Regions from separate parts of the Clostridium sp. TJA020 genome, predicted to be linked through region 1. Evidence: a T-box and tRNA genes for the amino acid it is inferred to sense, from the RefSeq annotation. Region 1 holds a T-box; the other holds one or more tRNA genes.
What was found. A T-box is a leader RNA that pairs with one kind of tRNA and senses whether it is charged. The one in region 1 lies ahead of gltX (glutamate--tRNA ligase), so its partner is inferred to be a tRNA-Glu.
Positions count from the first base shown of each region.

Region 2: it has a tRNA-Glu gene. The T-box ahead of gltX (glutamate--tRNA ligase) is inferred to sense a tRNA for this amino acid. The anticodon was not compared.

Region 1 is NZ_JBZEFC010000006.1:11,924-28,780, forward strand. Features, by position in the region: gene pcrA (DNA helicase PcrA) at 1-1,362, opposite strand, end outside; gene AC4FQ1_RS09785 (hypothetical protein) at 1,497-1,943, shown strand; gene AC4FQ1_RS09790 (HdeD family acid-resistance protein) at 1,977-2,462, opposite strand; gene AC4FQ1_RS09795 (AAC(3) family N-acetyltransferase) at 2,561-3,433, opposite strand; gene AC4FQ1_RS09800 (pentapeptide repeat-containing protein) at 3,458-4,042, opposite strand; gene AC4FQ1_RS09805 (hypothetical protein) at 4,062-4,340, opposite strand; gene AC4FQ1_RS09810 (radical SAM protein) at 4,608-5,510, shown strand; gene AC4FQ1_RS09815 (superoxide dismutase) at 5,632-6,258, shown strand; gene AC4FQ1_RS09820 (FtsX-like permease family protein) at 6,384-9,701, opposite strand; gene AC4FQ1_RS09825 (ABC transporter ATP-binding protein) at 9,716-10,417, opposite strand; gene AC4FQ1_RS09830 (TetR/AcrR family transcriptional regulator) at 10,551-11,102, shown strand; gene AC4FQ1_RS09835 (glutamine--tRNA ligase/YqeY domain fusion protein) at 11,283-12,941, shown strand; gene gltX (glutamate--tRNA ligase) at 13,079-14,737, opposite strand; T-box leader at 14,799-15,007, opposite strand; gene AC4FQ1_RS09845 (pseudouridine synthase) at 15,440-16,156, opposite strand; gene AC4FQ1_RS09850 (triple tyrosine motif-containing protein) at 16,409-16,857, opposite strand, start outside.
Region 2 is NZ_JBZEFC010000001.1:14,353-31,209, reverse strand. Features, by position in the region: gene AC4FQ1_RS00155 (hypothetical protein) at 1-180, opposite strand, end outside; gene AC4FQ1_RS00150 (Rossmann-like domain-containing protein) at 253-981, opposite strand; gene AC4FQ1_RS00145 (ABC transporter ATP-binding protein) at 991-1,689, opposite strand; gene AC4FQ1_RS00140 (ABC transporter permease) at 1,676-2,383, opposite strand; gene modA (molybdate ABC transporter substrate-binding protein) at 2,466-3,266, opposite strand; tRNA gene AC4FQ1_RS00130 (tRNA-Glu) at 3,629-3,703, shown strand; gene hydA (dihydropyrimidinase) at 3,754-5,142, opposite strand; gene AC4FQ1_RS00120 (LacI family DNA-binding transcriptional regulator) at 5,440-6,441, opposite strand; gene rbsB (ribose ABC transporter substrate-binding protein RbsB) at 6,642-7,559, opposite strand; gene AC4FQ1_RS00110 (ABC transporter permease subunit) at 7,578-8,513, opposite strand; gene AC4FQ1_RS00105 (sugar ABC transporter ATP-binding protein) at 8,567-10,066, opposite strand; gene rbsD (D-ribose pyranase) at 10,082-10,477, opposite strand; gene rbsK (ribokinase) at 10,481-11,413, opposite strand; gene AC4FQ1_RS00090 (3'-5' exonuclease) at 11,684-12,838, opposite strand; gene AC4FQ1_RS00085 (pentapeptide repeat-containing protein) at 12,851-13,507, opposite strand; gene AC4FQ1_RS00080 (PPC domain-containing DNA-binding protein) at 13,751-14,173, shown strand; gene AC4FQ1_RS00075 (aminopeptidase P family protein) at 14,306-16,084, opposite strand; gene AC4FQ1_RS00070 (FUSC family protein) at 16,100-16,857, opposite strand, start outside.

The sequences.
Region 1 (16,857 bases):
ATTTCTTGCGGTAAGAGTTGAAATTGTTCTTACTTCTTGAAGTGCGTCCCATAAATTTAACTCAAAACTATCTGCAAAATCCTGAATTTTATTTACTGTAGCATCACCTATACTTCTCTTTGGTACATTTATTATTCTCTTTATACTTATATCATCTTGAGGATTTACTAATACATTAAGATATGCAAGTATATCTTTAATTTCTTTTCTATCATAGAATTTAGTTCCTCCAACAATTTTATAAGGTATACCTCGTCTTCTAAAGGTTTCTTCAAATACACGTGACTGAGCATTAGTTCTATAAAGAACAGCAAAATCTTTATTTTCTGCTCCTTCTTTAGCTTTTGTATCAATTATTTGTCTTGCTACAAAATCCCCTTCTTCTGAATCTGAGTATGCTCTATATATTTTTATTTTATTTCCTTGTTCTTGTTCTGTTCTAAGTGCCTTATTCTTTCTTCTAGAATTATTTACTATAACAGCATTTGCTGCATCTAGTATATTACCTTTAGACCTATAATTTTGCTCAAGTTTTATCACTTTACAATTTGGATAATCTTTTTCAAAATCCAGAATATTGCTTACATCAGCACCTCTCCATGCATATATGCATTGATCATCATCACCAACAACACAAATATTTTTATATCTTGCTGCTAAAAGTCTTACAAATTCATATTGAGCTCCATTTGTATCTTGATACTCATCAACCATTATGTATTTAAATTTATTTTGGTAAAATTCTAATACATCATCATGTTTTTTAAATAATTCTACTGTTTTAAATATAAGGTCATCAAAATCTAAAGCATTATTTTCTTTAAGTCTCTTTTGATACATTTCATATACATCAGCAATTTTCTTTTCTCTAAAATTGCTTTCATGTTCTCTCATGAAACTTTCAGCAGTAATCATATTATCTTTAGCTCTTCCTATCTTCCCCATAATTTCTTGAAGAGTTATATCTTTATCGTTTATATTTAAAGTTTTCATACAATCTTTTAATAAAGTTTTTTGATCTGAAGTGTCATATATAGTAAAACTTGATTTATATCCAAGTTTATCAATTTCTCTTCTAAGTATTCTAACGCAAGTTGAGTGGAATGTTGAAATCCACATATCATTAGCTTTTTCCCCAACAATAGCTTCTATTCTCTCTTTCATTTCTTTAGCTGCCTTATTAGTAAATGTAATTGCTAATATACTCCATGGCTTTATTCCTAAATCTTCTATCATATGTGCCATTCTATATGTTAAAACTCTAGTTTTACCTGAACCTGCACCTGCAAGTATTAGAACTTGACCATCAACAGTAACAGCACCTTCATACTGCTCTTTGTTTAATAATGATTTTAAATCCAAATCATCATCCTCCCTTCCTAGTATTAAAATATTATATCATACATCACCTTTTAGTGTTGCCAGAAAGTATAATTGTTAGTAAAAATGTGGTATAATATCTAAAATCATATTCCAGTTTTTAGGAGGTATTTGTATTGAAGTTTAAAACTATGATTTTAACTTTTCTTATTTCAATTTTAATTTTTAATTTTATATCTTGTTCTAATAAAAAAATAAATTTTGATGATACTCGTTCTTATTCAAATAAAATAACTAATGATATTCTTATATCTATTAATGATTTAGATTACAATGGCTTTATAAAAAATTTTGATGAAAACATGAAAGAAATTTCATCTAATGAAACTGAATTTTTAAATTTAGTTATGCCTATAAAAGGTGCTATAGGAACATATGAAGATGGTAGTTTAGAATTTGTACAAGGCAAAAAGAGTAAGGATTTTACAAGTATAATTTATAAAGCAAAATTTTCTAATGAAGTAGAACCAGTAAATATATCAATATCCTTTGATGAAAAAAATCATAAAGTTTCTGGACTATACTTTAATTCACCAAAAATAAAAGAATTATATAGCAAATAAAAAAATAGATAAGGATAAATCCTTATCTATTTTTTATATTTCAAACGCTAATATTATTTCAAATATTGCAAATAGTATTAAGTTTATTCCAATTAATATTGGTGCAAATGCTAACGCAACTACTGGGTATAATATTACTAAAACACTTAATATAATTAAACATATTGTATATATTGTTCTAAAATTAAAACCAGCTGATTTAAATTGAAATTCAGCTACAAGTGCTGATATACCTCTTATTAATCCCCAGATTCCAAAGAATATAACAAAAAATTGTGTTGAATAAACTGGTGAAAATAAAAGTGTTAATCCAAATAATATATCAATTATACCATTAAAGATAAAAAATCCTCTTCTATATGATTTAAATGCTTTAATTATAGACATAATACCTGAAGCTAAAACAAAAGCCCCAATTACCATAGTTAAATTAAATATACTTTCTAATGGATACATTAGAAATATTATACCTACTATTGCTAATAAGACTCCTTGTAAAATAAAAGGCCATTTTTTCATAATTATCAACTCCTTCTATTTATACTTTACTATTTTATTATATAAGTTACCATTTACCTTTTGTAAATTTTAAAATACATATTGTAAAATTTAATTAATTAATATAAATTACAATTTTTAAAATATTCTACAGCAAAATCAACACATTCTCTTTGATTAAATAATTTTATTTTTGCATTTGCAATGTTATCAACTTTAACATTACACTTTTCTTCAAATTCTTCACCTAGAAACATAAATAATTCAGTTTTAAACTCTATATCCTTAAATTGTTTAAATATTCTTTTTCCATTTTCTAATATAGGTGAAGCATTTATAGATTCTGTATAATTTCCTGCTCTATACTCTGCTAAATGAAATGAGGTATTAACATCATAATCAACACCTAATAATAATACTTTTCCATTTAACTCATAAAATCTTGCAAGAGGTGACTTTTCCCCAAGTGAATATTCTAAACTGTGATTATCTGTTATAAAATTCTTATTTTTTCCCCAAGCTGAAAATGATACTGTTGGATGATAACTTCTCTTTACACCATAGAAATTTCTAAAAGCTTCTGCTATTTTACCCATACTATAAGTTGGCGTAATTTTTTCATCAAAAGCTGGCATTTCTTCTCTTATAGTTTTAAACCATTCGGAAGGTACTGGTGGATTGCTCCAAAAAGCTGGATCACATATATCAGCACTATGAGCTGGCATTACTATAGTTCCTTCTTCCACTACTGTTTCTATTAAAGCCTTTATAACGGTAACTTCTCCTCCACATATCCATCCAAATTTACTTAATGATGAATGTACAAGTAATGTATCTCCCTTTTTTATTCCAATTCTTCGAAATTCATCTTTTAATATACTAAGAGTTATTGGTTTCTTAGTATCATTTATTAACTTTTCTATATTACTTATTTCATTATCCTGTTCTATATACTCATCATCTACATATAAGTCCTCTAAATTTATATCCATTTATTTGCCTCCAAACGTTAAGAATCACTCTATAATAATTTCAAAATCATTTAATAATCTTAAAACTTCAGGAATACTAAACTTTGCTTTATTTATATTATTTCTATTTGGATTTATCCTGTAATGCAAACATTCTCTGAAGTCTACTTTTGAAAGATTAGTATTTTCAAATATACTATCTTCAAGACTTGATTTTAAAAATGACGCCTCTCTTAAATCAGCATTTATAAAATCACTTGATGTAACATTACATTCTATAAAATTTGTCTTTGGTATTTTAAGCTCTGCAAAACTACAACTTTGTATTAAACAGCTTTTAAATTCAAAATCTAAAATAAATCTATCACATTTAGTAAAATCAACTCCAACTATTTTACAATCAATAAACTTAACTCCTCTAAGCTTTGAATAATAAAATTTTGTAAGAGATATATTACATTCCTTAAAAATACACTCTTCAAAATTTACTTCTAAAAACTTTGTTCCTGAAAAATCACATCTATTAAATATACATTTATCAAAATCTCTTTTTTTAATTTCTATATTTCTAGTATTAATTCTTTCAAATCTTTCATTATAATAATCATATTCTAAGAACTCGTCTATCATAAATTATCTCCTAAATTACTTAATTATCAGTTTTATTTTTCAATTCACTATATTCTACAATAAATTTACTATTTGGCAAATATTTTAATGTATATTCAACTCCTATCTTAGGTTTAAGTTCACACTGATTTATTATATATATAACATTATTTATTTCTAATTCAGTTATTCCTTTTGCATTATTAAATTTAGTACAAACTCCTGTTGTTGTGTAATAATCATTTGCAAAATAGTATTTAATATCTTTTACCTTAGGTAATATTATATTAAATAAAGTTATTTTACTAGAAATCAACAAAATAAAAATTAATATAAAATATTTTTTTGATATCTTCCCTTTAATTATTTTTATTAAATTAAATATAATTGAAAGTAACATAAATATAATTACTATTATTTGAAAGAGTAAAATTAATATAAACTCCATAAGTTCCCCCCTTTTTAATTATTATAATGTTAAGTTAATTAAATTTAAATTATAAGATTATTTAATTGCTAAACATTTTGCCTAGTAATATAATTTCAATATATTATCTACGAGGTGATTTTTTTGAAATATAACAAAATGGAAATGCTAAAAAATTGTAATCTTTGTATTAGAAAGTGTAATGTTAATAGATTAAACAATGAAGTTGGTGCATGTCTATCATCCGAAAAAATAAAAGCTGCTAAAGCTTATTTACATATGTGGGAAGAACCTCCAATATCTTTAGATACAGGATCTGGAACTATATTTTTTTCTAACTGTAATTTAAAATGTGTATTTTGTCAAAACCACGAAATTAGTCAAGAGAAATTTGGAGAATTTATAACTATAGAAAGACTATCAGAAATATTTTTAGAACTTCAAGATAAAGGAGCTAATAATATAAACTTAGTAACCCCTACACATTATGTCCCACAAATTATAGAAGCAATAAAAATAGCCAAAAAAAATGGACTTACTCTACCTATTTTATATAATACAAATGGATATGATTCTTTAGAAACTATAAAAGCCTTAGATGGTTATATAGATGTTTATTTACCTGATTTTAAATACTTTGATGATAAATATGCAATAAAATATTCAAAAGTTTCAGGATACAGAGAAAATGTTATTACTATTTTAAAAGAAATGTTTAAACAAGTTGGTAAAAATAGATTTGATGAAAAAGGAAGAATGATAAAGGGTATTATTATTAGACATTTAATGCTCCCTCATCTTTTATTTGATTCAAAGAAAATTATAGATACTATATATAGTTTATTTGGAGATGATGTATATATAAGTATAATGAATCAATATACTCCTATGTTTAATGCATTTAAATTTGAAGAGTTATCAAAACCATTAAATCCAAAGCTTTATGATAGTTTAATTGATTATGCAGCAAGCATTGGTGTAAAAAATGCCTTTATTCAAGAAAGTGGCACTAATAAAACTGATTTTGTTCCCGATTTTAATTTACAAGGAGTTTTAAAATAGTTCATACATCTTTTTACTATTATTGATTATAATAGTTTTATAGAATAAATTTTGAAATAGTCATAAATTATTTTGAATTTTTTATTTAAAAATTTCAAATACTAATGTAGAGGTGATTTAAATGGAACAAAACAAATTTACTTTAAAACCATTACCATATTCTTATGATTCTCTAGAACCTTATATTGATGAAAAAACAGTAGTAATTCATCATGACAAACATCAACAAACTTACGTTAATAATCTAAACAATGCACTGGATAAACATCCTGAATTTTTCAAGATGTCTCTAGTGGAAATACTTAAAAATTTAGATGATATTCCAGAAGATATAAATCAAGCAGTTGTTAATAATGCTGGTGGAGTATTTAATCATGAATTTTACTGGGATGGATTAGCTCCAAATAAAGGTGGAGAACCTACTGGAAATATAAAAGATGCTATTTGCAAAACTTTCGGTTCTTATGAAGACTTTAAAACTAAATTTAAGGAAGCAGCTACTACTCAATTTGGTTCTGGATATGCATGGCTTGTTTTAGATGAAAATAATAAATTAAAAATTACTAAAACACCAAATCAAAATTGTCCAATTTCATTAAACGAAAAACCTCTACTAACAATAGATGTTTGGGAACATGCTTATTACTTAAAACACCAAAACAAACGTCCTGATTATGTAGATTGTTTCTTTGAATTAATTAATTGGGATATGGTTGATGAAAGATTTAAAAAAGCTACAAACCTTTAATAAAACAATAAATTAATTATTTATTTTTAACAATAGTAAGTTTAATTTGAAATATATATCTATATTTTATGTTAAGCTTATTAAAAAAGAAGATTCCTTTATTAGGAATCTTCTTTTTCTATAAATTATTCATTTGATTTCAATGCTTCTATCATATTTACATTTTTCAATTTTAAATGCATTATAAACATTACTATGCTTGAAAAGATTATTGTCAATATTCCTGCATAAATAAAACTGCTCAAATGTAATGAAGGATTAAACATCATGTTATCCATCTCAGCTGTACTTAAAACATACTGGTGTAAAATTTTTCCCAAGCCACTTCCCACTATAATTCCCATTATAGTTAATATTATATTTTCTCTATAAATATACATAGTTACTTCGTTATCGTAAAATCCTAAAACCTTTATAGTTGAAAGTTCCCTTATACGCTCAGATACATTTATATTAGTTAAATTATATAAAACTATAAAAGCTAATATTGCAGCTGATATTATAAGTACAATAACAACTATATTTAAACTCGACATAGAGTCTTCAAAATTATCTTCTATAGAACCATTATAAGAAATATTTAATACTTTACCTTCTTTACTTAACTTTTTAGATAAATTTTCTTCAAAATTAGTATCATATTTATATTTTAAAAGTTCAGCATTATAAAGAGCCTCTTTATTGAATATCTTTTTATAAAGTTCTTTTGACATATAAATATAATGTCCAGCATAATTTTCTGTAACATCAGCAATCTTAACTTCAAAAGCTTTATTATCCGACGTTTTAAACTTTATTACATCGCCATTTTTAAGCTTAAATAATTTAGCTAATTTTTCAGATATTATAGCACCATCATTATTTAAATTATATTTTTCATCAGTCTTTCTATTATTTAATGTTATAAATTTATTTAAATTATCTTCGTTTTTAGGCACCATAAGAAATGCTTCCTGAGGATTAACTCCTTTTTCTTGAACTTTTACTTGTTCTTGATAAATTTCTAATCTATCTTCTATTTCAGGTAACCCCTTAATTAAACTTTCATAAGATTTCGTATCTTCATTTGAAGCATCTTTATTATATATAATCATAGCATTATATTTAACTATTTTACCAAACTGCAATCTTGCAAGGTCTGAAACTGAACCTTTTATACCAAAACCAGTAATAATAAGTGCCATACATCCTGCAATACCCAAAACTGTCATTAGCATACGATCCTTATATCTAAATATATTTCTTGCAGTAACTTTTTCTATAAAATTGAACCTTTTCCAAATAGGCTTTATTCTTTCTAATAATATACGCTTACCTGATTTTGGAGCCTTAGGCCTCATAAGTGTTGCAGAAGTGCTTTTTAAATCTTCTCTCAATACTACATAAGCAGATATTCCAGTACAAGAAATTGCTATTGCAATTGATATAAGTGCATAACTTAAATAATATGAAATTTGTAAATCTGTGAAATTATAAAGCATACTATAAGCATTATAAATAATTCTTGGTAGTAATTCATATCCAATCAATAATCCAAAAAAACTTCCAATTAAACTTGCAGTTGTTGCATACACTAAATATTTTAGTGATATATCAAAATTGCTGTAACCTAGTGCCTTAAAAGTTCCAAGTTGAATTCTTTGTTCTTCAATCATTCTAGTAATCGTTGTTAAACTTACTAAAGCTGCTATTGCAAAGAAAAATAAAGGAAATACTTGTGATAATGCTGTAATTCTATCTGCATTATCTTCATATTCGCTATAACCTAAATTATCATTTCTTGAAAATACATAATAATCAGGAACCTTGATATCTTTTATATTTTCTTCCCCTTTTTTAATTTCCTTTTCTCCATCTAATATTTTCTTTTCGGCATTAGACTTCTCATTATTAAATTTATTTAAACCTTCTTTGTATTGTCTTTCACCTTCATCTAATTTTTCTTTAGCTAACTTAAAGTTTTCTAACCCTAATTTTTTTCCATTATTATATTCTGATTCCTTTTCCTTAATAATTTTTGATGCTTTATTAAATTCTTGTTTATATTGATTAACTTGTACTATTCCATTATTTAATTTTTTATAATTACTTTCTAATTCCTCTTTACCTTTTTCTATATTAATTTTTGCTATTTCTAAATTTTTAATTATAGAACTCATACTATTTGAAATAGCATTAGCTTCCACCTCTCCATTAAAATACCCTTCTAATAAATTACCTAAATTTGAACCATTATTAATTGGTACTTCTTTTAAACTTTCAATTAATTGGTTTTTCATATTGTTAGGTATATTATTAGGAGGTAGCTTTAATAAAGCTTCTACTTGATTAAATAAAGGCTTTAGCTTATTTATATTATTATTTACATCATTTAATTTTTTATTTACTTCTTCCTTTGCCTTTAAAATTTCTGATTGTTTCTTTTGTAAATCCTTTAACTTATTTTCTAACTCTTCTTTTTTAGAATTTAATTGATTTTTAGAACTATCTAATTTTAATTTTGCATCTTGCATTTTATTATTAAATTCACTTAAGTTCTTATCGTATTTTTCTCTTCCCTCATTAATTTTCTTTTTAGACTCATTTAACTTACTTTCAGCTTTTTTAAGTTCATTTTTAGCTTTTATAATATCATTTTTAGCTTTTAAGAGTTTATCATTTGCTTCTTTTTTTATATCATCAAGGCGTAATACCCCTCGTTCTTTTGTTACACTTTCTACTTCTTTTATATGATTATTTAATAAATCATTGTACTTTTCACTATAACTGTTTAAACCTTTCAAATCGTTAAATGTTAAATAAGCTTCTGTATATACTGGCATTTTAAATTCAGATTCTGAAATTAAACCAAATCCATCAACCCTACCTTTTCCAATAGCACTTGTTCCTCTTTCATAATTTCCAATATACATAGGACTTTTTACAAAACCAACTACTTTATAAGTTTTATTTTTAATTTCGTCACTTAACTCTTTACTATTATCAGAAGAAAAACTTATCTTATCACCTATTTTATATAATTGTTTAATAGATTCTTTGCTATCTAATGCAATTTCTCCATTCTTTTCTGGTAATCTTCCACTTTCAACAACATATTTATTTAACTTATTATTACTATCATAAGAAATAAGTTTTAATAAAAGTCCTTCCCCACCTATTAATACATCCTTACTATATATAGGTTCAACATAGTCTACTCCTTTTATTTTTTTTAATTCATCTATATCACCTTTATCAATCCCCATTGTAGATTGTACTTTTAAATCCATCAAATTTTGTTCATCAAAATATTTATTAGCTGTATTTAACATATCAGGACCTGCCGATTTTAATCCTGAAAAAAATCCAACCCCTAACATAATTAAAAATAAAATAGATAAAAATCTTGATTTAGATGAAGAAATTTCTTTTAAAATAGTTTTAAATAAAGCCTTTTTCTTCATAAACTTCTCTCCTTTTACCATTCTATTTCATCAATAGATTTAGGATTCTTATTTACTTTAATATCCCTAACCTTTGCATCATTAACATGTATAACTCTATCAGCTATTGGAGATAATGCAGAATTATGAGTTATAACTATAACTGTAGTACCTGTATTTTTGCATGTATTCTGTAATAATCTTAATACTTGTCTTCCTGTTTCATAATCTAATGCTCCAGTTGGTTCATCACATAACAAAAGCTTTGGATTTTTAGCTAATGCTCTTGCTATTGCAACTCTTTGTTGCTCTCCCCCTGATAGTTGAGCTGGAAAATTATCCATACGATGACCTAATCCTACATCTTTAAGTACTTTATCAACATTTAATGCATTTTTAGAAATTTGAGTTGCAAGTTCAACATTTTCTTTTGCAGTTAAATTTGGTACTAAATTATAAAATTGAAATACAAATCCAATATCATCACGTCTATATTTTGTAAGCTCTTTTTTATTAAGCTTTGCAATGTCAACTCCATCAACTAATACTTGTCCTTCATCTGGAGAGTCCATTCCTCCTAATATATTTAAAACAGTTGACTTTCCTGCTCCACTAGGTCCTAATATTATTACAAATTCTCCTTTTTCAATTGAAAAACTTATTCCATTGTTAGCTACAATAACATTATCGCCCATTTTATAACGTCTATGCTCATTTATAATATCTACATAACCCATTTATTTCACCCTTTCATTATTTACAAATAACTCATGACTCACTTGTGTCATTTTATTTTTAATATTATAATAATCATCAAACAAATACAATACAATTAATTTAAATTACACATAAAGGAGAGTTTGTGTCACTATGTATAAAATTCAAACTAATTCACTGGCTATAAAGTCTCAAAATTGGATAGCAAAATCATTATTAAAACTAATGAAATATCAGCCTTATAAAGATATTACAGTAACACAAATATGCCAAGAAGCTAACTTAGTTAGAAAAACCTTTTATAGAAACTTTGATAGCAAAGAAGATATTTTACATTTTATATTTGATAACTTATTTAATGATTTTCAAATAAATAAAAATTTTGATAAATTATCTCCTAAAGAAATAATTTATTTATATTATAGTTATTGGATTAAACATAAAGACCTATTAAAATTAATACATGAAAATAACTTATTCTTTTTAATAAATAAAAAATATATAAATTATACTGAATCTTTTATATCACTACTTCCTGACACAAAAATTCAATTATTAGAAAATAATAATTTAAGTCCTTATTTTTTTAATTTTATAGCAAGTAGCATGAGTTCAATTTTAGAATTATGGGTAAAAAGAGACTTCAATGAATCTGTTGATGTTATAACCAACTTAACACAATCTTTATTATGTTCTAAATTATAAAATATATTTTTATAGATATAATATTCATTTGTGTAATTCATATGTTATAAAGGAAAAGTTATACTTTATTTTTTCACTATATTAGATTAAAATTAAAGGTAAATGTATAATATATAGACATAGATTAGAGGTTATTTTTAATGGCCCTATTTAAAATATAATTGCAGGAGGGTAATCTTTATGTCAAATGATACTAATTCATCTAACTTCATAAGAAATATAATTATTGAAGATTTAGAGAGCGGTAAACATGATTCTATAATTACTAGATTTCCACCAGAACCAAATGGCTATCTACATATAGGTCATGCAAAGTCTATTCTTTTAAACTTCGGACTTGGTGCTGAATTTAATGGAAGAACTAATTTAAGATTTGATGACACAAATCCAGTTAAAGAAGATACAGAATATGTTGAATCAATAAAAGAAGATGTTCAATGGCTTGGATGTCACTGGAATGAACTTCACTTCGCTTCAAATTATTTTGATGAAATGTATAAAAGAGCTATTCTTTTAATAAATAAAGGCTTAGCATATGTTTGTGATTTAACACCTGAAGAAATGAAGGAATATAGAGGAACATTAACAGAGCCAGGAAAAGAAAGCCCTTATAGAAATAGAAGCATCGAAGAAAACCTTGATTTATTCGAAAGAATGAGAAAAGGTGAATTTAAAGATGGAGAGAAAGTTTTAAGAGCAAAAATTGATATGGCGTCTCCTAATATGAATATGAGAGATCCAATAATTTATAGAATAGCTCATGCATCTCACCATAATACTGGCGACAAATGGTGCATATATCCTATGTATGATTTTGCTCATCCACTTGAAGATGCTATTGAAGGTATAACTCATTCAATATGTACTTTAGAATTTGCAGATCACAGACCTTTATATGATTGGTTCGTAAAAGAATGTGAAATGGAAAAAGTACCTCAACAAATAGAATTTGCAAGACTTAATATGACTAATACTGTTATGAGTAAGAGAAAACTTAAACAATTAGTTGATGAAAATATAGTTGATGGATGGGATGACCCAAGAATGCCAACTATATCAGGACTTAGAAGAAGAGGTTATACTCCAGAATCTATAAGAAACTTCTGTCAAGCAATAGGTGTTGCTAAAAATAATTCAATTGTTGACGCTCAAATGCTTGATTACTTCTTAAGAGAAGATCTTCAAACTAAAGCTCCAACTGCAATGGCAGTTACAAAACCTCTTAAGGTTATTATAACAAATTATCCAGAAGGTAAAACTGAAATGTTACCTATTCCAAATAACCCTAAGAATCCAGAGCTTGGAACTAGAGAAGTTCCTTTTTCAAGAGAAATATATGTTGAACAAGATGACTTCATGGAAGTTCCAGTAAAAAAATACTTTAGATTATTCCCAGGAAACGAAGTTAGACTTATGGGCGCATACTTTATAACATGTAATGATGTAATAAAAGATGCTGAAGGAAATGTTGTAGAACTTCATTGCACTTATGACCCTGAAACTAAGAGTGGTTCAGGATTTACTGGAAGAAAAGTTAAAGGTACAATTCATTGGGTTGATGCAAAAAGTGCTATACCTTGTGAATTTAGATTATATGAACCTTTAATATTAGATGATGCTCCAGAAAACGAAGGTAAACATTTCTTAGAACAAATAAATCCTAATTCATTAGAAGTTTTAGAAGGATTTATAGAACCAGTTGCTATTAAGGATGCAAAAAATCTTGATAAATTCCAAATGGTTAGAAACGGATTCTTCTCAGTGGACAAAAATTCTACTAATGATAAACTAATATTTAATAGAATTGTTCCTTTAAAGAGTTCATTTAAACTAAAATAATAAATAAATTTTAAATAAAAGAGTGGTCTTATAGGACCACTTTTTTTATTTAAAATTTTATAAAAATTCTATTTTAATTAAATACTTTAAAATCCTTAAATTAAAAGAGATGCTTTAAAAAGCATCTCTTTTATATACTAAAGACTAATAAACTTATTAAATCTTTCTCTTACTTTATCTTCACCCATTATTTGCATTATAGTATAAAGATCTGGAGTATTAGTTCTATGAGTAAGTGCTGCTCTTACTGCACCTGCTACATCAGAAACCATACCTTTAAAGTTTTCTGGATTTTTCTTATACTCTTTTCTATTTGTTGCATATCCAAGTTCTACTGCTAACGCTTTAAGTTCTTCGAACCATGTTTCTTGATCAGTATTAAAGTTATATACTTTAGCATAACTTTCTATTATACTTTTTGCATCTTCTAAATTTAATGTTTTTGGAAGCTCAACATTTTCTGCTGTTTCTTTATCAAATAATTCGTCAAAGAAATAAAATATTTTTTCTTTAACCTCATTCCATTTACCAAAATCTTTTCTTGGTTTTGGACCTTCCTTATCTATGTTAAATACTTCTTTCATCATATCTTCATTTGAAGTTACAAGGTCATACATTTCTTTATCAAAATCTTTTGCCCAATTTGTGTAATAATCATATACCACTGGTGCTTTCATCTTACATATAACATTTTTACTTACATCATGAAGTTTAACTATATCAAATAAAGCTCCTGATTTACTCATTTTATCTAGAGCAACAGGGAATTCATGATAATCAGCATCTGGATTTTCTGCTCTCCAATCTTCAAAGCTTGAATTTATTATATTTAAAAGATATTCAATAACTGATACTGCTGGATATCCTTCCTCTCTATAATAACTTACAGCACTTTCTGGATCTTTTCTTTTTGAAAGCTTTCTTTTTGATCCATTTTCTGATTTCATTATTGTTGGAACGTGAGCATAATTAGGTCTTTCAAATCCTAATACATCAAATAATTGAAGATGTATTGGAAGTGATGATAACCATTCTTCTCCTCTTATAACATCTGTAGTATGCATTAAAGCATCATCTATAGCATGTGCAAAGTGATAAGTTGGTAATCCATCTGATTTAATTATAACTATATCTTGAACATTTTCTGGGAATGATATATCTCCTTTTATTAAATCATGAAATTCTATTCTATTTTCTTCTTTTCCTGGTGACTTTAATCTTAATATGTACTCTTCACCAGCTTCTATTTTCTTTATAGCTTCTTCTGTTGAAAGATTTCTATATATAGCATATTCCCCATAATATCCTGGAGTTATTTTTTCAGCCATTTGCTTTTCTCTTATTTCATTTAACTCTTCTGGTGTACAGAAACATGGGTAAGCTAATCCCTTTAAAAGTAAATCCTTAGCAAAAGCATGGTATATTTCTCTTCTTTGACTTTGTCTATATGGACCATACTCTCCTTTTGAAGTTTCTTCTCCAGTCATTCCTTCGTCAAAGTCCATTCCAAAGTTATGCATAGTTTGTATTGTATCTTCTATTGCACCTTCAACTTCTCTTTTTTGGTCAGTATCTTCTATTCTTAAGTAGAAAATACCTTCACTTTGATGTGCAAGTCTTTCATTTATAAGAGCTGCATAAACTCCACCAATATGTTGAAATCCAGTTGGACTTGGAGCATATCTTACTACTTTAGCTCCTTCTTTTAAATTTCTTTTTGGATATTTTTCTAAATAATATTCTGGAGTCTTTAATTCATTTTTAAATATTAAATTTGATAATACTTCTCTACTCATTTTTACATCACCTTTCTAAAAGTTTATTTTCTATGTATTAAAAAAAGCCTTCTCCTCCTATACTTAGGACGAAAAGACTAAAGCTTTACGCGGTACCACCTAAATTAGTTTAAATTAAATTTAAACTCACTCATTTCTCTATAATGGGAGAACCCAAAATTAATATGCTCCAAAGCTTCTTTCTATAACTTTACTTATTAAGCTCACACCAAATTGCCTAACTCTCTGAAAAGTAAATATTCATATACTCTTCTTCTTCAACGCACTTTTAACATTTTTAATTTATCTTAAATCTAACTTATATAATTATACATTTATTAAATACTATTGTAAACATGTCAAAATTCCTTCTAATATAATTTTTGAATAAATATATTTATTTATCCAAATTAATTTTGCAATATAAATTTCATTTTATTAATTTTATGAAATATTTAAACCACATTGTTTAAATTTAATTATTTTTATTATTTAAATTAAGCATACAATAATAATTATTTATACAAAAAAGACGTAACCATTGGGGCTCGGTTACGTCTTAGCAATAAGCAATAAATAAAAAGGGGGCTATTTATTCCTTTTATTTATCCTCGCATTAGTATTATATGTTAACGCATTATAAAATGCAAGTAAATTTGATATTTTTATTTAATTCTCTCATATATTATGAATACTTTTCTTGCATATTAAATTTATTATTCGTTAAAAGCTTTTTAAATGTGCAATTTCTTCTTCTGTTAACTCTCTATATTCGCCCTCATCTAATTCATTATCTAGTTTAATTCCGCCAAATTCTATTCTTTGTAAATAAACAACATTCTTATCTACAGCCTCAAACATTCTCTTTACTTGATGAAATTTTCCTTCTTGAATTGTTATATTTACTTCTGAACCTTCATCAGTAGCGCTTAAGATTTCAAGTGTAGCTTCTTTACATTTATATCCATCATCTAATGTTATTCCATTTTTAAATGCTTCTACATCTTTTTCTGTTACTCTTTTATCAATTCTTGCAAAATAAATTTTGTCTACCTTCCATTTTGGAGATATTAATCTATGATTTAATTCACCATCATTAGTTAAAAATAATAATCCTACCGTATCTTTATCTAATCTACCAACTGGAAATGGCTCAAAAACTTGATGCTCAACTTCTAGTAAATCTATTACAGTTTCTTCTCTTGAATCATATGTAGCTGAAATAACACCATCAGGTTTATTCATCATAAGATATATAAATTCTCTATAAAAAATTTGCTCACCATTTATTTTTATAACTGACTTATCTGGATCAACTAGCATCGCACTATCTTTTACAATTTCACCATCAACTTCAATTACACCTTTTTTAGCAATCTTTTTTATTTCTTTTCTACTTCCATATCCTAAATTTGAAATTATCTTATCTAATCTTTGCACTATAAAATACACCTCTTATCCTTAACTTTATTTTTATATTAAATTTACTAATTAATTATTATAATTTTTAATTAAACAATTATTTTATATATTCATTAATATATTTTTTATTATCACCTATTTAGTATTTAAAAATATTAAATAAATCATTTATATATCAACAGTCTACTTAAGTTTCATCTTATTGTATTATTAATTTAATTAAAAAGCAATTATTTGCATAATAAAAAAGCCTCTAAAGGCTTCTTTATTTTAAACAGTAAATTCTATTTCACAGTAATCTTCATAATTAACTCTTTTATAAAAGCTCTTTGCAAGAACCATTACTCTATACTTTCCTTTTGAAAATGGTATAAATGTATAATATCTTTTTTTACTATAACTTTGAGCTTTTACCCAATTTCCTCTCTCCATTACATAGAACTCATAACATACATCTTTTCCACCATTGCTTTCTGCCCAAAAATTCACTTCTTTATTTATTTTTATTGGTTCTTTATCTATTGTTATTTTAGTATCTGTAACAGGAGTTGCATCATAAATATAAATAGAAATTTCCTTCTTTGTATCAAAATCTGTTTCACATTTAATATTTTTAGCATATACTTCAAATGTATATTTTCCTGAACACTTTGGTGTAATAGATAATTTTTTATTCTTAACAAAGCCGGTTGCTTCAACTTCATGACCATTTATTTTGG
Region 2 (16,857 bases), on a different contig from region 1:
AGTGTCTTTATTTTTATTTTCCTCTTCAATTTCTTTTCTAACTTCTTCTTTGATTTCTTCTTTTAATTTATCTAAATTTACTTCTTCTTTGTTTTCTGTTACTTCACTTTTAGTTTGTTCAGAATTATTATCTGTTTTATTACATGATATAATTGTAAAAGGAATTAAAATAATTAACATTGTTATAAATATTTTTTTCAAATTAAACATCCCTTCTTATATATTCTATATAAATTATACCAATTTCCCTAATTATTTAGAACAAAAACACAATCTTTTTAATCCCATAATATATGCTATACCAGATATTGATGTACCATAAAAATAAATAGGCTTATTAACATTTAAAATATTAGTTATAGTACCATTACAACTAGTACTTCCTGTAGCTAATAAAACATCAGCCCAATTTACAACATCATCAAAGTCATAAATTCCATGCTCTACAACAACATTACACTTCTTTTCACCTATATTTTTATCATTTAAATCAAGGACCCTAACATTAAATTCTTTACTTAATGCATTTAATATCCCTGGTTGAAGACCAATAAGTGCAATATTTTTACCCTTATAACTTTTTTTCATTTCATTAAAAATCTTTTTTGCACATTCCTTTGGTTCATCATCTTTACAATGAATAGTTCCACTAATAAGATTTAAACTTCTAAGCACTGCATTTAATGTAGCAATAAATACTGGTAAGTTATCCTCTAAAGATAAATCCAAATCCAAAATATCTTTAAGAGTTCCCTTAAAATCCTTTGGATTATCAGTATATGCTTGTCCTATAAATCCTTTATAATTAGAATTTAACAAAACTTCTTTTCCTTTAAGTATTGGATAATCATCTCTATCTGGATTACCTATAGCTTCCTTTGGAGTAAGCTTTTTTGTTAAAATAACTTCTTCATTTATATCCAAATTATTCTCTTTTATTATATTAATAAATTTTTCTTTTATTTCATCATAAAACTTCATATTATCACCTTACTTTAAGAGATTTTCATAAAATCCTTCTTCATATTTTTCTTTAAAACTTTCTATACTCATAATATGCTTTAACTCTCCATTTTTCATAATTCCTATATTATCAGCTAAAACCAAAGCTTCATTAATATCATGAGTAACATGAATAATTGTTGTTTTAAAAGATTTTTTTATCTCCTTTATTTCTTCTATTAAAATATCTTTAGTAACCTTATCTAAAGCACTTAACGGTTCATCTAAAAGCAAAATATCTGGCTCTATTATTAAAGCTCTAGCTAAAGCTACCCTTTGACTTTCTCCACCACTTAAATTTTTAGGATATCTTTTCTTTAAGTGTTCTATTTTAAATATCTTTAAATACTCATTTACCTTTTCTTTTATTAATTTATTTTTATATCTATTTACTCTTAGTCCGAATGCTATGTTATCTTCTACACTCAAAAATGGAAAAAGTTCATGTTTTTGATATACAAATCCAATTTTTCTTTTTTCTATATCTATATTTGAAATAACCTTTCCTTTATAAATAATTTCACCTGAAAAATTTTCATATAAACCTGCTAAAGTTTCCAAAAAAACTGTTTTTCCATTTCCACTTTGACCTAATATAACAAAGTATTCTCCTTCATTTATATTTAAATTTATATTTTTTAAGGAAAACTTATTTAATTTTAAATTTATGTTTTTAATCTCTAGCATTACTTTTCCCCTCTAAAATTTCAAAAGGTAGTATAGTTAAAATTGATACTATTATAAGTATTGTTGCAACACCAATTGCTATATCCATATCTCCTGTTGCAACATTTAAATATATAGATGTTGGAAGAAGTTCTGTTTTCATTCTTGTAGTTCCAACTAAAAGCATTACAGCTCCAAATTCACCAATAGCTCTTGAAAATGTTATCATAAGAGTTGAAAGTATATCCCTTTTTATTGAAGGTAATATTATCTTATAAAAACACTTAACCTTTGTACATCCAAGTGTTCTTGCAACAAATTCTAATTTAAAGTCTAAACCTTCTATTGCAGTCTTTAACATTTTTATAGAAAAAGATATATTAACAAAAACTTGAGCAAGTATTATACCTCTAACAGTAAAAACAAAGTCTAAACCAATACTTTCTAAAAACCTTCCTATAAAAGAATTACCACAAACTAAAAGCAATGCAATTCCAAGTATTAAATGTGGAAGAGACATAGGAATATATAAAACTGTACATAAAAATTTTTTGAATTTAAATTCTAATCTAGAAAGAGTATAAGCTACTGGAAGTGAAACAACCATACATATTAATGTTGATATTATTGATGTTTGAAAACTAAGCTTAAATGCAAATCTTATTTCTTCTGATAAAATACATTCCTTTATAGTATAAGCTCCCCTTATTATCAAAAATAATATAGGGGTTAATGTAAAGATTAGGGTTAAAACTAATAAAGTTATTAACCCTAATTTAAATATCTTATTTATCATTTTATTTTACTGGTTTAAATCCGTATTTTTCAAATACACTTTTACCTTTATCTGAAGAAACATAATTTACAAATTCAGTAGCTAAATTCTTTTCTTTAGATGCTTCAACTACACCTATAGGTAATATTTGATCAACATTTTGATCTTTTGGTATTTCCACAATAGAAACTTTATCATTATTATATACACTATCTCTTGTTGCTATTGCAGCATCTGCCTTACCATCAACAATTTGTGTTACGATTTCATTTACAGTTGCAACTTTAGCTACAACATTTTTATTTATTCCTTGTAATTTATTTTTTTCTATAATCTTTTGAGTTGTTTGTCCAATTGCATTAGATTTTTCATCCCCTAATATAACCTTTACACCAGGCTTTTCAAGATCCTTTAATGTTTTTATATGTTTAGGATTTCCTTTTTTAGTTACAATAACTGGTGTATGATAAGCAACTTTTTTACTATCTCCAACAAGACCTTTCTTTTTAGCTGCATCATAAGCTTTTTGAGATCCTACAATAAATACATCACCTTTTCCTGATGTTTCTAATTGACTAAGTAATTGCATTGAACCTGCAAATATGTACTCTACTTTTACTCCTTTTTCTTTTTCGAAATCCTTTGCAATTTGTCCCATAGGCTTTTTAAGTCCTGCTCCACTATAAACTAATAGTGTCTTTTCGCTTTTTGTATTTGTTTGCTTACTATCAGTTGATGCATCTTGTTTATTTGAGCATCCTACAATACCAAAAGCAACTAAACAAATAGCTATCATTACTGATAACATCTTTTTGATTTTCATAAAACTTCTCCCCCTAGAAATATTTGTTTTTACTATTAAATTATACCATTAATATTGTTTCAATTTTTTTAATAAAAATAAAACTTTATATAAATATAATGTAAAATGATTACATATTTAATAATTCATTAATAAGTTTTCCATTTAATAAATTATAATAAATTAAATCTCATTAAAGTATTTATATTATTAAATTAAAATTCTTTTAAAATTATTTAGTATTAAAGATTATTTAAAAGTATTTTTATATCTATATTTAAATACTTATTAAAAATAAACTTAAACCTTACAATTTACTGAAATTTGAAATTATATTAAATTTAACTATTCATTTTCAAAGTGATATAATTTAATTATTCTTTGGTCCTTTGGTCAAGAGGTTAAGACGCCACCCTCTCACGGTGGAATCAGGGGTTCAATTCCCCTAAGGACTACCATTAAATTCAAAAAAAGTGCTATATACAAAATGTATATAGCACTTTTTTTATTAATCATTCCAATCTGACTTTCCACGTTTTAAAAACTTTCCATCTCCCATATTTCCAATAAACTTATTATCTTTAACTATTATCTTTCCTCTTGATATTGTATATATAGGATATCCTTTAACTTTTAGTCCTTCATATGCTGAATAATCTACATTTGAATGAAGATTTTTACTACTTAATGTAACTTCTTTATCTGGATCAATTATTACTAAATCTCCATCTGATCCAACTTCAATTGTTCCTTTTTTAGGATAAAGTCCAAATATTTTTGCAGGTTTTGTTGAACAAACATCAACAAATTTATTTATACTTATTCTCTTTTTCATAACGCCTTCTGAGAATATTAAAGGTATTCTTTCTTCAACACCTGGTGCTCCATTTGGACACTTTGTAAAATCATCTTTACCCATTTGCTTGTCTTTATTAAATGCAAAAGGACAATGATCAGTTGCTATTGTTTGAATATATCCATCTTTAATACCCTTCCATAAAGCATTATTATCTTCTTTTTTTCTAAGTGGAGGGCTCATTATATATTTTAATCCTTCATTATTTGGCAAATCATAAAGACTGTCATCTAATACTAAATACTGAGGGCATGTCTCAGCATAAACCTTTTGACCTCTTTCTCTTGCAAGTTTTATATAACTAAGTCCTAATTCTGATGATAAATGAACTACATAAAGTGGCCCTTCTCCTGCAATTTCTGCAATGTTTATCATTCTATTAACAGCTTCTCCTTCACATTCAGATGGTCTGCTTAATGGATGATACTTAGGAGTTTTTAATCCTTCTTCTACAAATTTTTCTCTTAAATATTTTATACTTCCATGATTTTCACAATGAACTGTCATCATTCCATTTAATTCTTTTAATCTTTTAAGAACCTTTAATGCTCCTTCATCATCAATCATATAATCATAAGTTAAATAAATTTTAAAACTTGAAATTCCTTCATCCTTAACTATACTTTCCATTTCTTCTAATATATTTTCATCTATACTTTGAATTACCCCATGAAAACTGTAGTCGATTACAGCTTTGCCATCAGCATATCCATGATAAACATCAACTTGATGTTTTAAATTACATCCCTTTGGTCCAAATCCCATGTGGTCTACTATAGTAGTTGTCCCACCACAAGCTGCTGCAACAGTTCCTGTATAAAAATCATCATTTGAAACTGCAATACCAACATCTAAATTAAAATGTGTATGAACATCTACACCACCTGGAATTACATATTTACCATTTGCATCTATAATTTCATCTGCATTTTTATTGAGATTTAATCCAATTTCTTTTATGATTCCATTCTCAATATATATATCTCCCTTATATAAATCACTAGCTGTTGCTATAGTCCCATTTTTAACTAGCAAACTCATATTAAACACCTCTCCATCTTTTTAATACTTATCTTAAGTACAAGAATATAAATTAACATTGAAATAATTAATCCTAATACATAAAAATTATCATAAAAAATCTTTAATATAATAAATTCATATTAAATCAATTTTTCAATTAAATATATTATATCTTGCAATTCTAAATACCCTAATTATAATAATACAAGCCTTATTGTTAATTGTATAGACTTAACAAATTAAATTAAAATTTCATTAACAGTTATCCCTTTAAGTAATTATTATAAAATATTAATTTAATACTTTATATAATACTTACTTAATAGTTCCTCTTTCTATTAAATATGCTTCTAATTCAACTGTTTTATTTAAAACTTCTTCTTTATTTATAAGTTTAAATAAAAGCTTTATAGACTCTTCTCCCATTTCCCATATAGGTTGTGCAACTGTTGTAAGTTCAGGTTCTATAAATGATGATATATTTATATTATCAAAACCTAATATACTTATATCCTCAGGAATTTTATATCCATTTCTAAGTAAATATTTCATTCCTCCAATTGCCATAACATCACTACTATAAAATATAGCATCTATGTTTTTTTCTTTACTCATTAATTTTTCTGTTGCAGAAAAACCACCTTCCATAGAATATTCTTCATGTATTATAAGTTCTTTATTTAATATATTAAGTTCTTCCATTTTTTCATTAAAACCTATAAGTCTCTCTTTTGATGTTTCAAGATTACTATTTCCAATTATAAATGCTATATTTCTTTTATTATTTTTATAAAGAAAATGAACACCAAGTTTTATACCTTCTTTATTATTACAAAATACTCCATTTACATTTTCATAATTCTTTATTAATCTATCTACTAATACAAAAGGAATCCCATTTGCTTCAAGCTTTTTAAGTCCATCAATTTTTTCTGAAACAGGAGCTATTATTATTCCATCTATTGATTTACTCATTAAAAGATTTATGTATTTTTCTTCTTTTTCTTTGCTATTAAAAGTATTACAAAGAACCATACTATACCCACTCTTTTCAGCAATATTTTCTATTGCCTTTGCAATTTCGCTAAAAAAAGGATTTTGTATATCAGGTACTATAACTCCTATACTATAAGATTTATTAGTAGTTAAACTTTTTGCCAAAAAATTTGGAACATAATTAAGTTCTTTTGCTTTATTTAATATTTTTTCTCTTGTTTCTTTAGATATATTTCCATCTTTATTATTAAGCACCATAGATACTGTTGTTTTTGAAACTTCAACTGCTTTTGCTATGTCTGCTAAAGTTGTCTTCCTCATTTTCCACCTCGTAATATGCATATATATTAAAATTATACCATAAAAAGTTATTTTAATTATAAATAAAAAGCACCGCCTTAAAATCTATTTATTATTTATAAGGCTTGGTGCTTAAAATCTTTCTTATATTTTAACTAATTTTTATCTTTAATGTATCAATTTAATATCATATTAAAAATAAATATTTAATTTTTAAAAAACTAATTTCTATTTTCATTTGTATAAATTTTAAGATCAGCTGCTATATTTTTATCAACTTTTTCTCCATTGTATATTTTTGCTGCAAGTTCAACACCAAGTGCTCCGATTTCATCTGGTTGTTGAGCTATAGTTGCATCCATTGTTCCAGCTTCTATTGCATTTTTTGCATCATCGTTTCCATCAAATCCAATTACAATAGTGTTAAGTCCAGCTGCTTGTATTGCCTTTGAAGCACCAAGTGCCATTTCATCATTATGTGCAAATACTACTTGAATATCAGAATTTCTTTGTATAATATTTTCCATTACTTGAAGTCCTTTTTGTCTATCAAAATCAGCTGCTTGTATTGATATAAAATTAGCTTTCTTATCTTTATCTAATACATTATGGAATCCTTTTCCTCTATCTCTTGTAGCTGAAGCTCCTGGAATACCTTGAAGTTCAACTATATTTATTTTGTCTTTATCTTTAAACTTATCAAGAACATATTTTCCAGCCATTTCTCCACCAACTACGTTATCTGATGCAATATGACTTGTAACAACTCCACCATTTGCTTGTCTATCCAATGTTATTACAGGAACATTAGCTTTATTTGCAACTTCAACTGTTTTAATTACTGCATCACTATCTGTTGGGTTAATTAAAAGAGCAACTACACCAAGTTGTATTAAATCCTCTACATTTGATCTTTCTTTTGCAGGATCATTTGTTGAATCAAGAACAATAAGATCAAACCCTAATTTTTTAGCTTCTTTTTCAGCACCCTCTTTCATAGAAATAAAAAATGGGTTATTAAGTGTTGATATTACCATTCCTATTTTTTTCTCATTATTCTTTCTCATACAGCCTGTTAAGGAGCCTACAAAGAAAATACTAATTAGCATAAATGCGATTAATCTTTTTTTTCTTTTCATTATATTACCCTCCTTAAATTATTTTTTTCTGCTTTTTTTATCTAATAATACTGCTATTAATATAACTAATCCTTTTACAATTGATTGGTAAAATGGTGATACATTCATTAAGTTTAATCCATTATTTAATACTCCAATTATTAATGCACCAATTATTGTTCCTGAAATTTTACCTTCTCCACCTGCAAGTGAAGTTCCTCCAATAACAACTGCTGCGATTGCATCAAGTTCAAATCCTGTTCCTGCATTTGGTGAAGCAGATCCTATTCTACTTGTAATAATTACCCCAGCTATTGCTGAAACAAATCCTGAAACAACATAAGTCATCATCTTAATTCTATCAGTATTTATTCCTGAAAGTTTTGCTGACTCTTCATTTCCACCTAAAGCGTAAAGATATCTACCAAATTTAGTTTGTGATAATATAAATATTGCTATAATTGCTATAATAATTGTAATAATAACTGGTACTGGTATAAAACCAATCTTTGCATTACCTATTTTTGCAAAACTTTCTGATAATTTTGATATTGGTGTTCCATCTGTATATACTAATGTAACCCCTCTAAATATTGTCATAGTTGCAAGTGTTGCTATAAATGCTTGTAATTTTCCTTTTGCTATTAAAATACCGTTTATAAATCCAATGATAATACCGCATACTGCTGCACCTAAAATTGCTAAAGTAATACTTCCAGTTGATTTTACTATTGATGCTGAAAGAGCTCCACTAATTGCAAGTGTTGAACCAACTGATAAATCTATTCCTCCTGTTAATATAACAAAAGTCATACCAACAGCTATAATTGCATTAACTGAAACTTGTGTAAACACGTTTGTTATATTTGCTATACTTAAAAACTTTGGTGTTACACATGATATAATTACACATAATAATACTAATCCTATTAAAGATTTATATTTATCTAAGTATACTTTGTAGTTTTCTTTCATTTTAAAAACTCCTCTCAAAATAAAAATTTATATTTCCTTTTATACTTTTATTTTTACTTTATCCCAACGGCTAATTTCATTATTTTTTCTTGTGTTGCTTCTTCTCTACTTACTTCTCCTGTTATTTTTCCTTCACTCATAACAAGAATTCTATCACTTATACCAAGTACTTCTGGCATATCAGAAGAAATCATTATAATAGCTTTTCCACTTTCTTTAAGCTCATTTAATAATTCATAAATTTCTTTCTTAGCTCCAACATCTATTCCTCTTGTTGGTTCATCAATAATTAAAACTTCTGGTTTTGTTAAAAGCCATTTAGCTAAAATAACTTTTTGCTGATTACCACCACTTAAATTTTTAATAAGTTGTTCTGGATTTGGTGTTTTTATTCTAATTTTCTTTATATAATCGATTACATCAGATGCCTCTTTTTTCTTATCTAATACAAATAATTTATTTTCATAACTGTCAAGATTTGATATAGTCATATTATCTGAAACAGATAGTCCAAGGACACACCCTTCTTTCTTTCTATCTTCTGAAAGATAACATATACCATTTTTTATAGCTTCTGTTATACTATTTCCATGAAGTTCTTGTCCATTTATTTTTACTGTTCCATTTGTCTTTTTATATGCACCAAATATTGTTTTTGCAAGTTCTGTTCTTCCTGAACCCATAAGTCCTGCAATTCCAAGTATTTCTCCTTCTCTAACTTCAAAGCTTGCATTTTCTACTCCAGCATTTGAGCTTAAATTTTTAACATCTAATATAACATTTCCTTTTTTAACTTCTCTATATGGAAACTGATCTTCAATTTTTCTTCCAACCATCATTGTTATAAGGTCATCATTATCTATATCTTTAATTAATGCATTTCCTGCATATTTACCGTCTCTTAAAACTTCAACTCTATCGCATATTGCAAATATTTCTTCCATTCTGTGTGATATGTAAATTATAGCAAGACCCTTGCTTTTTAAATTTTCTATTACTTTAAAAAGATTTTTTGTTTCAACTTCAGTAAGTGCTGTTGTTGGTTCATCCATTATTATTATTGCTGCATTTTTTGTTAATGCTTTTGCTATTTCAACCATTTGTTTTTCACCAACATTTAAATTGCCAGCAAGCTCATTTGGATCAACTGTACATCCAATTTGCTCTAAAAACATTTTACTTCTTTCAACCATAAGTTTTTTATTTATTTTTCCAAAATTATTTGTTTTTTCATTACCTAAAAATATATTTTCAGCAACTGTTAAGTTATTTATTATACTAAGTTCTTGGTGAATTATTGTAACTCCAAGTTCCTCTGCTGATTTTATACCTTGAATATTAGCTTCTTCACCTTGAAGATATATTTTACCTTCATCCTTTGTATAAACTCCACTTAATATTTTCATAAGAGTTGATTTTCCTGCTCCATTTTCACCCATTAAAGCAGTAACCTCACCTCCATAAGCAGTAATATTTACATTGTCTAGTGCTTTAACACCAGGGAATGACTTACTCACTCCCTCCATTTTAAGCATTGGTTTTTTTGCATTCATTCTAAACGCCTCCTCTTAAAATACAACTCCTGACTTTAAAATAATATTTGCATAAGGAGTTTGCTCACCTGTTCTTATTACAGCCTTGCATTCCTTTAAGTTTTCTTTTAACTTTTCATGACTTACGAATGTTACTTTTACATCACCAATTTCTTTCTTTATTTCCTTATAAAGATCATTGCTTATTTTTTCTGTTTCTGTTGCAAGTACTACTTCTTCAATTTCTAATTCTAATAAAACTGCTTTTAATGTATCTATAAATGTAGGTAAATTCTTAATTATTGCAAGGTCTATTCTTTTTACATCCTTTGGTATAGGTAATCCACAATCTCCTATTGCCAAAGAATCTGTATGTCCCATTTCTGATATTACTGAACTTATTTGGCTATTTAATAACTTTGTTTTTCTCATATATTAATCTTCCTCTCCATAAACTTCAACTACTTCCTCTATACTTGCTATTGAAGGTTGTGCTCCTTTTCTTTGTACTGTTATAGATGAAACTTTATTTCCAAACCTTACTGCCTTTAAAAGATTTTCAAAAGTCATTTCATTTATATTTAACTTCGTACTTAATCCTCCAATAAAGCTATCACCTGCTGCTGTTGTATCTATTGCATTTACTTTAAATGCTTTAACTATTTCAGCCTTTTCTTTACTTATAACAGCTGCTCCTTTTGAACCTAAAGTTATAATTACAAACTTAACTCCTTTTTTGAAAAATTCTGAAGCTGCAATTTTTGCTGTTTCTAAATCGTTAACTTCTATTCCTGTTAAAAGTTCTGCTTCTGTTTCATTTGGAATTATTATATCTGTATATTTTAATAATTCATCTTTTATTTTTTTTGCTGGTGCTGGATTTAAAATAGTTAATTTATTATTTTCCTTAGCCATTTTAAATCCTTCAATTGTAATATCTTCTGGTGTTTCAAATTGAGATATTACAATATCACTTTCCTTTATAACATTCTCACATTTTTTTATTTCATCGTTATTTAATGTCATGTTTGAACCTGATATAACAACAATTGAATTATTACCATTATCATTTACTGTTATCATAGCCATTCCTGTTGGTTCTTTTTCATCAACAAATATATATTCTGTATTTATTCCTTCTTTATCTAAAAGACCTTTTAATATTTTTCCATTATCATCTTGTCCAATTTTACTTATCATTGTAACTTTATTGCCACATCTTTTTGCAGCAACCCCTTGATTAGCTCCTTTTCCTCCAGCTATTTTTTCAAAGGATTTTGAAAGTATGGTTTCTCCTTCCTTTGGCATGTTCTTAACCTTTATAACTAAGTCCATATTTATGCTTCCAATTACACAAACTTTATTCATCTTCCCCATCCTTTCTTTACTTAACCGTTAAACTAAATCGGTTAAGTAAATCATAATACATTTTAAAATCGTTTACAAGTCTTTTTTTAAAATTTTCTGAATTTTTTATTTAAATTTAATTATAATCAGTGATTTTTTCTATATTAAATTACAAAACAGGTAGTTTTTTACTTAACTACCTGCTTTGTATAAATATAAATTTATCTCATATATTGATGTACTAATTCATAGCATCTATTTTTATAATTAAATTCTTGCTAAAAATTATTTTTAAAAAAGCTTCATTTGAACTGATTCTAAATTTACATTATTTAAAAATTCATCTTCACTTATAATTTTTATTCCAAGTTCTTTAGCTTTTGATATTTTGCTAACTCCAGGATTCTCTCCAACAACTACCATATATGTTTTACCACTTATACTTTGTGTAACAGCTCCGCCATACATGATTGCAAGTTCTTGAAGCTCAATTCTATCCTTCTTAGTATCTCCTGTAAAAACTATTTTCTTTCCATCAAATAAATTTTCTATAATATTTTCTTTAGCCTTTTCAAGTCTTAATTTTTCTGCTTCTTTTTCCTCTTTGCTTTTTCTTACAAACTTAGGTGACGCTTTTTTCTCCCTTGACTTATCAAGTTTATCTTCTAACTTTTTTTCACTCTTTTTATCTAAACTATACTTAACACGACTATCTATAGTTTGCCATTTTTCTGGCTTTAATTTTTTTAAAAGTTCTAATAAATCAAGAACATCTTGAATAGCATTATGTTCTTGTCCATCTTTAATTCCATAATACTTTAATAAGTCAACAAGTTTATAACTATCAAGCTTAACCATTGCTCTAATTGTATTTAAGCTACAATAGAACTTTTGCTTATCATCAACAAATCCCCAATGCTTTAAAAATTTCCTATCAAAACTTGCATTGTGAGCTAATAATGGGCATTTATACTTTTTAACTAAAGCTTTAAATTTTTCTTTAATTTCTTCATCTTCTTCTATTGCTTCTAATCCATTTCCATAACCTTTTTTATACTCTTGTTCATCTATAACTTTCTTTAAATGAAGAGTATCTATAACTCTATAATCTTCAACTACAACAGCAGCTATTTCTCTTATTCCATCTTCTTTTTTAAAGCTCATAGGTGTTTCTATATCAACTATTATAAATCTTTCTTTTTTTTGCATATCTAAAAAATATTCTGGATGTACACTATGTAATTTTTCATTTATTTTTAAAATTATTTCATTTTCATCTACATATCCTACTACATCACAAAGTGTGGATCCATCACTATATGCACCTTTATAATATAATTCCTTAACTTCTTTTGCTTTTGATGATATTATTTTTAATTCTTTTAATTTTTCAACTTTTTCTTCTTCTGATTTAAATTCTATCCATTCTCTCTTTGGATTTATCATTTACTTACCCCCTTATAGAAGCCCCTCTTCTCTATATCTTTCCATAGCTTTAATTAAATAACTTAATGTAGAAAAATCTCTATCTATTCTTTCTGATGCAATTTTAAGTCCTTGAATTAATGATTTTTCATTAAAGTTTTCCATTAATCTCATTATACTTACAGTATTTATTTTACCTTCTTTTGTATCTAGAACTCTTGATTTCTTAATATACTCATTATCCATTGCTTTATTTAATGAAGTCATTAATTCTAAGCTAAGGTCTAGCTTTGGAAAATCATCTAATATTTTAACTTCTTCGTCTTTAAATTTTAAATTTACTGCCTTACTTATATCAGTATTTAAAAATATAACATTTTTAAATTTAGCACCATCAAAATCTACACCTTCTAAATTAACACCTTCAAATATTGCATTTTTAAACTCAGCTTTTTTAAATTTACTTTTCTTTAAATTACTACCTATAAATTCAGTCCATTTAAATGTACAACCAAAGAAATCACATGATTTAAAATGTGCCCCTCTAAAGCTTGCAAAATTAAAATTTGACCCTGAAAATTCACTGTTATAACAGTTAGCTCTTCTAAAATCATTATACATAAAGTTTTTATTTGTTTTTTTCCCATTATTGTAATGGAATCTTTCATTTATTTTTTTATTTATAGCCATATAATCCTCCAAGCTAATTTATTTATAAATTTATTAATAAATTCCTATTAAATTTTACTTTTATCTCACTCTATATTATCATACAATACAATTTATTTATATGTTTTATTTATTTTCATTTAAGAGTATTTTATATACGTTATATACCTTAAAAAATTTTTAATCTACATAATTTATATTTACCTTTACATTAATTTTAAGGTTATAATTAAATTAAACTATATTTTATTGGAGGTATTGAAGATGGATTTTAAAAAAATAAATAATACTTGGATTTTAAAAATAGATAAAGGTGAAAACATAGTAAGTTCTATTAAAAACTTTTGTAAGGATAATAATATAAAACTTGGTTCAATTTCTGCTATAGGTGCAGCAACAAATATAAAAATAGGATACTTTGATTTAAATACAAAAGTATATAATGAGACTGTATTTGATGGAAAATATGAAATAACAAGTTTACTTGGAAATTTAACAACTAAAGATAATGAACCTTATCTTCATCTACATATAAATTTTAGTGGTGAAGACTGTGTAACTTATGGTGGCCATTTTGTTGAAGGAACAGTTACTGCTGTTTGTGAAATTATTTTAACTGAATTAGATGGACAAATTCCTAGATATTTAGATGAAGTATCTGGATTAAACGTAATGAATTTAAAATAAAGCAAAAAAAGATATAGAATTAGTCATTCTTTCTAATTCTATATCTTTAAATTATTTTATACAATAAATTTTATTTATCTTATAAATAAATTATTAAAACTTCTATTACTATAATTATTTAATCATATATTTTTATATTTTTTCTGTTATTTTATTTAAAAACTTAATTTCGTCACTGTTTAAATATTTTGATAACTTTTCTCTCACTATTTCATGATAATTATTTATCCAATTTATTTCTTCTTCACTTAAAAGCTCTTTATTTATACCCTTTGTATCTATTGGACAATATGATATAACATCAAACTTATAAAACTTTCCAAATTCTGATTCTTTATCTTCTACAACAAGCATAGTATTTTCTGTTCTTATTCCATGCTTACCTTCTTTATATATTCCAGGTTCATTTGTTATAATCATTCCTGGTTTTAATACTACATTATTTGGAACTTGGCTTATACTCTGAGGCCCTTCATGAACATTTAAGAAAAATCCAACACCATGACCTGTTCCACATTTATAATCTATTCCTTTATTCCATAATGGTTCTCTAGCCTTTATATCAATATTTGAACCTGTTGTTCCATCTAAAAACTTTGTAGTTAGTAAATTTATATGTCCCTTTAAAACTAATGTAAAATCATCCTTCTCCTCTTGTGTAAGCTTTCCAAGTACAAATGTTCTTGTAATATCAGTAGTCCCATCTAAATATTGTCCACCTGAATCAACTAAAAAAAGGCCTTCTTTTTTAAGCTCATAATCACTTACCTTGGTCGCACTATAATGCATCATAGCAGCGTGTTCTTTATAACCTGCAATTGTATTGAAACTTTCCCCTTTAAAAAATTCACCAAAACTTCTAAACTCCTTTAGCTTTTCTGAAGCTGATATTTCTGTAATCTTTTCTTTTCCAACATTATTTTCTAACCACATTCTAAACTTAACCATAGCTACTCCATCTTTTATTTGGCATCTGTTTAGATTTTCTAATTCTATTTTATTTTTTATAGCCTTTAATTTTGTTGTTATATTTAAACTTTCTATAACCTTACAATTAGAATTTATATTTTCATATATAAGTGAATTAATTTTTTTAGGATCAATAAGTATATTTCCTTCTAATAATTTAGTATCTTCAATTATTTTATTGTAATTTTTAATATATATATTATCCTTTTCTAATTCATATTTAATTTTCTCTGAAACCTTCTCTTCATCTATATAAATATAAGCTTTATTCTTTTCAATAATTGAATAACTTAAAAATACAGGATTATATAAAATATCATTTCCTCTAAGGTTATAAAGCCAAGCAATATCATCTAATGATGATATTATATAATAATCAACATTTAAAGAAGTCATCTTTTCTCTTACTTCTTGTAACTTTTCTTCTCTACTTTTTCCTGCATATTTTACATCATGAATAAATATATTTTCATTTGGTAGGCTTGGTCTATCTTCCCAAACATATTGAAGTAAATCTTCATCTATTTTTATTTTAAATAAATTACTTTTTTCAATTTCTTTAAAGGACTTGTAGTCATTTACTGAAAATACTTTTCCATCAAAAGCTAAAACCTCACCCTTTTTAATATTTTCTTTAATCCATTCATTTAAAGTTGGATATCCTTCTATTCTCATTTTGAATAATTTTATATTAGAATCCTTTAGTTCTTTTTCTGCTTGAATAAAATATCTGCCATCAGTCCAAAGTATAGATTCCTTTAATCCAATAAGTAAAGTTCCTGCTGACCCTGTAAATCCTGACATAAACTGTCTTCCTTTAAAATAATCACTTACATATTCACTACCATGTGAATCTGAACTTGGAATAATATAATAATCTATCCCCTTTTTCTTCATTATTGCTCTAAATTTTTCTAATCTATTTTTTATAAGATTATTCATAAAATCGCCCCCATTTTATATAATTATTGTATTATCTATTTCATCAATTAACTTTTTAGATTTTTCTAACCTAGATAATATTCTATATATAGTAATAAATACTAACTTATCTTTCTCATCTACAACAGAGCTAAATTTACCTTTTATATACTTTTCTAAATTCATAACTTCATCTAAATCTAAAATTAACTCATTATTATTAAAGCTATAAGCCTTACTTAAATTAAACTTAAAGTCTTCAATAATATTACTTTTTATTTTATTTTTAAAAATATAAAAATAAAGATAATACATATCATTATTTAAAAATCTTTGATTATATACAAATTCATTAACACATTTTAATTTATATGTACTATTATTAATTATTATTTTACTTTCAAATAGTTTAGAAAGCAAAACCTGTTCATCTATATAAGTTGTCAATTTAGCATTTATTTTCTCTTTGCACCATTTATATACCATATTTAAACTAATTTTATAGTATTGCTTACTTAACATATCTATAGAATCTTTTAAGCTGTAAGGAAATATATATTTGCTTCCAATATACCCTACAAGTATACCAATAACCATAAAAATAAATCTATAAAAATCCCCGCTTACTGGTGCATTAGTTATAATAGAAAATACTCCTAAACTAACTGTAGTTGTACATATAGTTTTTATAGTAAAATCTAATTGTATAGAATAAATATAATAAAATATAGCAAATATAAATACTTCCAAATAAAAACTTCCTACAAATATATCTATTAAGCTAAATATTATTA